One region of the Kluyvera georgiana genome, then DNA from elsewhere that is predicted to be linked to it. Evidence: predicted binding sites of a transcription regulator. Region 1 holds the regulator's gene; the other holds the start of a gene.
The links. The regulator sigma-54, encoded in region 1, starts transcription at its own class of promoters, with help from an activator protein. The targets are predictions, from matches to a motif close to GTTGGCACANNTTTCGCTNT.

Region 1 (3,421 bases):
GGCTCCGGCACAGAAGAAGAGTAACTAATCCGTTATGGCGACATTAACTGCAAAAAATCTGGCGAAGGCCTATAAAGGCAGACGCGTCGTGGAAGATGTCAGTCTGACCGTCAACTCCGGTGAGATTGTGGGCCTGCTTGGGCCGAACGGCGCGGGTAAAACGACCACCTTCTACATGGTCGTCGGTATCGTACCGCGCGATGCGGGCAACATCATCATTGATGATGAAGACATCAGCCTGCTGCCGCTGCACGCCCGTGCACGCCGCGGCATCGGCTATTTGCCGCAGGAAGCGTCGATTTTCCGTCGTCTGAGCGTTTACGATAATCTGATGGCGGTACTGCAGATCCGCGATGACCTCAGCAATGAACAGCGCGAAGACCGTGCCAAAGAGCTGATGGAAGAGTTCCACATCGAGCATCTGCGCGACAGCCTGGGCCAGGCGCTTTCCGGCGGTGAACGTCGCCGCGTCGAGATTGCCCGCGCGTTAGCGGCAAACCCGAAGTTTATCCTGCTGGATGAACCGTTTGCCGGTGTAGACCCCATCTCCGTTATCGACATCAAACGCATCATCGAACATCTGCGCGACAGCGGCCTTGGCGTACTGATTACCGACCACAACGTCCGTGAAACGCTGGCGGTGTGCGAACGCGCTTACATCGTCAGCCAGGGGCATCTGATTGCCCACGGAACACCTCAGGAGATCCTGGAAGACGAACATGTTAAACGCGTGTATCTTGGGGAAGACTTCAGACTCTGATAGGGTAGTGGTTATCGACGTTAGCGGGAGATATTCGTTCTGAACATGAAGCAAGGTTTGCAATTAAGGCTCAGCCAACAGCTTGCCATGACGCCCCAGTTGCAGCAGGCCATTCGTCTGTTGCAATTGTCTACGCTGGAACTTCAGCAGGAACTCCAGCAGGCGCTGGAGAGCAATCCCCTGCTCGAGCAAACCGATCTTCACGATGAAGTAGAGACTCAGGAAACCGTCGATAGCGAAACGCTGGACAGCGTCGATGCGCTGGAAAAACCGGACATGCCCGAAGAGCTGCCGCTTGACGCCAGCTGGGACGAAATCTACACCGCCGGTACACCTTCCGGTACTGGCGCTGACTATCAAGACGACGAACTACCGGTTTATCAGGGTGAAACCACTCAGTCACTTCAGGATTACCTGATGTGGCAGGTAGAGTTAACGCCGTTTACCGATACCGACCGGGCGATCGCCACGTCGATCGTCGACGCGGTGGATGACACCGGCTACCTCACCGTCACCGTCGAAGATATCCGCGAAAGCATCGGCGACGACGAGATTGGCCTGGACGAAGTGGAGGCGGTACTTAAGCGCATCCAGCGTTTCGATCCGGTCGGCGTGGCCGCCAAAGATCTCCGCGATTGCCTGCTGATCCAGCTGTCACAATTTTCACCAGACACGCCGCGCCTCGATGAAGCGCGACTGATTATCAGCGATCATCTCGATCTGCTCGCTAACCACGATTTCCGCTCGCTGATGCGGGTCACCCGTCTGAAAGAAGATGTACTGAAAGAAGCTGTCGATCTGATCCAGTCACTGGATCCACGCCCGGGCCAATCGATCCAGACCGGCGAACCGGAGTATGTGATTCCGGACGTACTGGTGCGCAAGGTCAACGATCGCTGGGTGGTAGAGCTGAACGCCGACAGTATTCCGCGCCTACAGATAAACCAGCACTACGCGGGGATGTGTAATAACGCCCGCAACGACGCCGACAGCCAGTTTATTCGTAGCAACCTGCAGGAAGCCAAATGGCTGATCAAGAGCCTTGAAAGCCGCAACGATACGCTGCTGCGCGTCAGCCGCTGCATCGTCGAGCAACAGCAGGCCTTTTTCGACCTTGGCGAAGAGTACATGAAACCGATGGTGCTGGCCGACATCGCCCAAACCGTCGAGATGCACGAGTCCACGATTTCGCGTGTTACCACGCAGAAGTATTTGCATAGCCCACGGGGCATTTTCGAGCTTAAATATTTCTTCTCCAGCCACGTCAGCACCGAGGGCGGCGGCGAAGCCTCGTCCACGGCCATTCGGGCGCTGGTTAAGAAATTGATTGCCGCGGAGAATCCCGCGAAACCACTGAGCGACAGTAAACTGACCACCATGCTCTCTGAACAGGGTATCATGGTGGCAAGGCGTACCGTTGCAAAGTACCGAGAGTCTTTATCCATTCCGCCGTCTAACCAGCGTAAACAGCTGGTCTGACACAACTGATAAGGAAGACACTATGCAGCTCAACATCACTGGACACAACGTCGAGATCACCGAGCCGATGCGCGAATTCGTTAATGCGAAGTTCAGCAAGCTGGAGCAGTATTTCGAGAGGATCAATCAGGTCCATATTGTGTTAAAGGTGGAGAAACTGACGCACATCTCGGATGCGACATTGCACGTGAACGGCGGTGAACTTCATGCCAGCGCGGAAGGGCAGGATATGTATGCCGCCATCGACGGTTTGATCGATAAACTGGCGAGACAGTTAACCAAGCACAAAGATAAACTAAAACAACATTGATTGTCCGAGCGATCGCCCGATATGCCCGCATATCGGGCGATGCTTAGGTGAAATTATGACAAATAACGATTCGGCTCTACAACTGAGCAATGTCCTTAACCAGGAATGTACCCGCAGTGCTGTGCACTGTCAGAGTAAAAAACGTGCGCTGGAAATCATCAGCGAGCTGGCGGCGAAACAGCTTAGCCTGCCGCCGCAGGTGGTGTTCGAAGCCATTCTGACCCGTGAAAAAATGGGCAGTACCGGCATCGGCAACGGCATCGCCATTCCTCACGGCAAGCTCGAAGAAGATACGCTGCGTGCGGTAGGGGTGTTCGTGCAACTGGAAACGCCGATCGCCTTCGACGCCATCGACAACCAGCCGGTCGATTTACTCTTTGCGCTTCTGGTTCCAGCCGACCAGACCAAAACCCATCTGCATACGCTTTCCCTGGTGGCGAAACGTCTGGCAGATAAAACGATTTGCCGCCGCCTGCGCGCCGCGCAGAGCGACGAAGAGCTGTATCAAATCATCACCGATACGGAAACCCACGATGATGCGTAATGGACATCACATCGTACTGAGGAGAAACGGTACATGGTACTGATGATCGTCAGCGGCCGCTCTGGCTCGGGAAAATCAGTGGCCCTGAGGGCGCTGGAAGATATGGGCTTCTACTGCGTTGATAACCTGCCGGTGGTACTGCTGCCGGAGCTGGCAAAGACGCTGGCCGACCGCGAAATCTCGGCTGCCGTGAGCATCGACGTACGTAACATGCCTGAAACTCCGGAAATCTTCGAACGGGCAATGGAAAACCTGCCGGAGAACTTTTCCCCACAGCTGCTGTTCCTCGACGCCGATCGCAACACGCTGATTCGTCGCTACAGCGACA
Region 2 (3,421 bases), 520 kb from region 1:
AAGATCTAGATTTTGTTTTTGATTGATTCGTGAAACCGATCACAGGAAATAGCCCTGATGAAAGATTCACCCGTTTCGCCATTGCTGAAAATCGCCAGGCGGTGCAGTACACTGCGGGCAGATAATTTTTCAAAGGTATGAATATGACGACGATGCTAGAGGTGGCACGACGGGCGGGCGTATCGAAAGCCACCGTGTCCCGGGTGCTATCGGGCAACGGTTATGTCAGTCAGGAGACCAAAGACCGGGTGTTTTTGGCTATCGAAGAGAGCGGCTACCGGCCAAACCTTCTGGCGCGTAATCTGGCCACCAAAAAGACGCAAACGCTGGGGCTGGTGGTGACAAACACCCTTTATCATGGCGTGTACTTTAGCGAACTGCTGTATCACGCGGCGAGTATGACGGAAGATCAGGGGCGTCGTCTGGTACTCGCCGACGGCAAGCACAGCGCCGAAGAGGAGCGTGAGGCGATTCAGTATCTGCTCGATTTGCGCTGCGATGGCATTATTATTTATCCACGTTTTTTAAGCGTCGACGAAATTGACGATATTATTCAGCAGCAGCAACAGCCGGTGATGGTCATTAACCGTCGCCTGCGCCGAAATAGCAGCCACTGCGTTTATTGCGATCAAAAATCTTCCAGCCAGCAGGCGGTGGAAAAATTAATTACGCTGGGCCATCGTGATATTGCTTTTATTACCGGCTCGCTGGATTCGCCGACCGGCGTTGAGCGTCTTTCCGGCTATAAGGATGCGCTGGCGAAACATGGCATTACGCTACGTAATGAGCTGATTGTAGAAGGAAAATGGACGCCCGCCACCGGCGCGGCAGGTGTCGATATTCTGCGAGAAAGGCAGGTGACATTCAGCGCGCTGGTGGCCAGTAACGATGATATGGCGGTGGGCGCAATCAAGCGGCTTCATGCTCACGGAATAGCGGTGCCGCAGCAGGTGTCGGTGATTGGCTTTGACGATATTGCGTTAGCGCCGTATATGATTCCGTCCCTCTCGAGCGTGCGTATTCCGGTGACGGAAATGATTAAAGAGACGATTCACCGTCTTATTTTTATGCTCGACGGCGGTGATTTTAAATATCAACAAACCTTTCCCGGCGAATTGATTGAGCGCGAGTCCATCGTCGCCGGCCCGCACCGTTAATGTCGTCAGCTGTCATCGTCATTAGTGACGATGACAGCCTGTTCCGGCAGACACTCTGTCAAATCCCCTTATGAATCAATAAAATAAAAGTTGGCTCGAATAATGCATTCTCCCGCGCAATCACTGTCATAGCTGGAGAAGTTGATGAACCGTTTCATCATCGCTGATGCGAGTAAATGTATTGGCTGCCGTACGTGCGAAGTCGCCTGCGTGGTTTCTCACCAGCAGGATCAGGACTGCGCCGCGCTGACGCCACAGTCGTTCCTGCCGCGTATTCACGTTATTAAGGGCGTAGATGTTTCTACCGCCACCGCCTGCCGCCAGTGCGAAGACGCGCCGTGCGCCAACGTCTGCCCGAACGGCGCGATTGTCCGCGACAAAGGGTTTATCCACGTTATGCAGGAGCGCTGCATTGGCTGCAAAACCTGTGTGGTGGCCTGCCCCTATGGCGCGATGGAAGTGGTGGTGCGTCCGGTTGTGCGCGACAGCGGCGCAGGTCTGAAGGTGCGTGCGGAAAAAGCGGAAGCCAACAAGTGCGACCTTTGCTTCCACCGTGAAGAAGGCCCGGCCTGTATGGAAGCGTGCCCGACCCACGCGTTGTTCTGCGTTGACCGCAACAAGCTGGAACAGCTTAGCGCGGAAAAACGCCGTCGCGCCGCGCTGGAAAGCGCCGCGTCTATCTCTCTTTAATCATCCTTTATTTCTCTTTTAACAGGTCTGTTACTGATGAAAAAAATCACGAGTGTATGCCCTTATTGCGGTGCTGGTTGCAAACTGAAGCTGGTCGTCGACCACGGTAAAATTATTCGCGCCGAGGCGGCTGATGGGCAAACCAACCAGAATGAGCTGTGCCTGAAAGGCTACTACGGTTGGGATTTTCTGAACGATACCCAACTGCTGACGCCGCGTCTGACGCAGCCGATGATCCGCTATGAAAAAGGGGGCAAATTCACCCCCGTGAGCTGGGATGAAGCCATTCGCTACACCGCGAAACGGCTGAGTGAGATCAAAGCCAAATACGGACCGCGCGCCATTATGACCACCGGGTCATCGCGCGGTACCGGTAATGAAACCAACTATGTGATGCAGAAATTCGCCCGCGGCGTGCTGCACACCAATAACGTCGATTGCTGCGCCCGCGTGTGCCACGGCCCATCGGTTGCCGGGTTGCAGGAAGTGCTGGGTAACGGCGCGATGAGCAACAGCATCGGCGATATTGAAAATTCCCGTTGCCTGCTGGTCTTTGGCTACAACTGCGCGGATTCGCACCCCATCGTGGCGCGTCGCGTGATTAAGGCCAAAGATAAAGGGGCGAAAATTATCGTCTGCGACCCGCGCAAAATTGAAACCGCGCGCATCGCCGATCAGCATCTACAAATGCGTAACGGTAGCAATATGGCGCTGGTGAATGCCTTTGCCCATGTGCTGCTGGAAGAAGAGCTGTACGACAAAGAGTATGTTGCGCGCTACGCCACCGGGCTGGACGAGATGCGTGAAGTCGTTAAAGACTACGCGCCCGAAGCGGTGGAAGAACTGACCGGTATTCCCGCCGCACAGGTTCGTCAGGCGATGCGCACTTATGCGGCGGCGCCGTCGGCGACCATCATGTGGGGCATGGGCGTCACCCAGTTCGGCCAGGCGGTTGACGTAGTGAAAGGGCTGGCAAGCCTGGCGCTGCTGACCGGTAACCTCGGGCGTGAAGCCGTCGGCGTTGGCCCGGTGCGTGGGCAGAACAACGTGCAGGGCGCGTGTGACATGGGCGTGCTGCCAAATCAGTTCCCTGGCTATCAGGACGTGACGGACCCGCAGGTGCGTGAAAAATTCGCCAATGCCTGGGGGATTGATGCCAGCCTGATGGACGACAAAGTCGGCGTGCGCATTACCGAAGTGCCGCATCTGGCAATAGAAGGCAAGGTTAAAGCCTACTACATCATGGGTGAAGATCCGCTGCAAACCGAGGCGGATTTAGGGCTGGTGCGCAAAGGCTTCGAAGCGCTCGATTTCGTGGTGGTGCAGGATATTTTCATGACCAAAACCGCCGAACAGGCTGACGTACTGCTGCCCGCCACTTCCTGGGGCGAGCATGGCGGCGTCTTTACCTGCGCTGACCGCGGCTTCCAGCGCTTCGATAAAGCCATCGACGCGAAGTATAACGTCAAGCGCGACTGGGAGATTATCAGCCTGATCGCCAGCGAAATGGGTTATCCGATGCACTACGACGATAACCAGCAAATCTGGGACGAAATGCGCGAGCTGTGCCCGCT

Region 2: a site for sigma-54 is predicted at 1,247-1,266, ahead of hydN (electron transport protein HydN). Genes of this name have one in related genera too.

The regions. Positions count from the first base shown of each region.
Region 1 covers NZ_CP158865.1:546,501-549,921, reverse strand. The annotation lists gene lptA (lipopolysaccharide ABC transporter substrate-binding protein LptA) at 1-28, shown strand, start outside; gene lptB (LPS export ABC transporter ATP-binding protein) at 35-760, shown strand; gene rpoN (RNA polymerase factor sigma-54) at 806-2,239, shown strand; gene hpf (ribosome hibernation promoting factor) at 2,262-2,549, shown strand; gene ptsN (PTS IIA-like nitrogen regulatory protein PtsN) at 2,605-3,093, shown strand; gene rapZ (RNase adapter RapZ) at 3,127-3,421, shown strand, end outside.
Region 2 covers NZ_CP158865.1:1,062,643-1,066,063, forward strand. The annotation lists gene ABTW00_RS05085 (LacI family DNA-binding transcriptional regulator) at 144-1,157, shown strand; gene hydN (electron transport protein HydN) at 1,302-1,847, shown strand; gene fdhF (formate dehydrogenase subunit alpha) at 1,884-3,421, shown strand, end outside.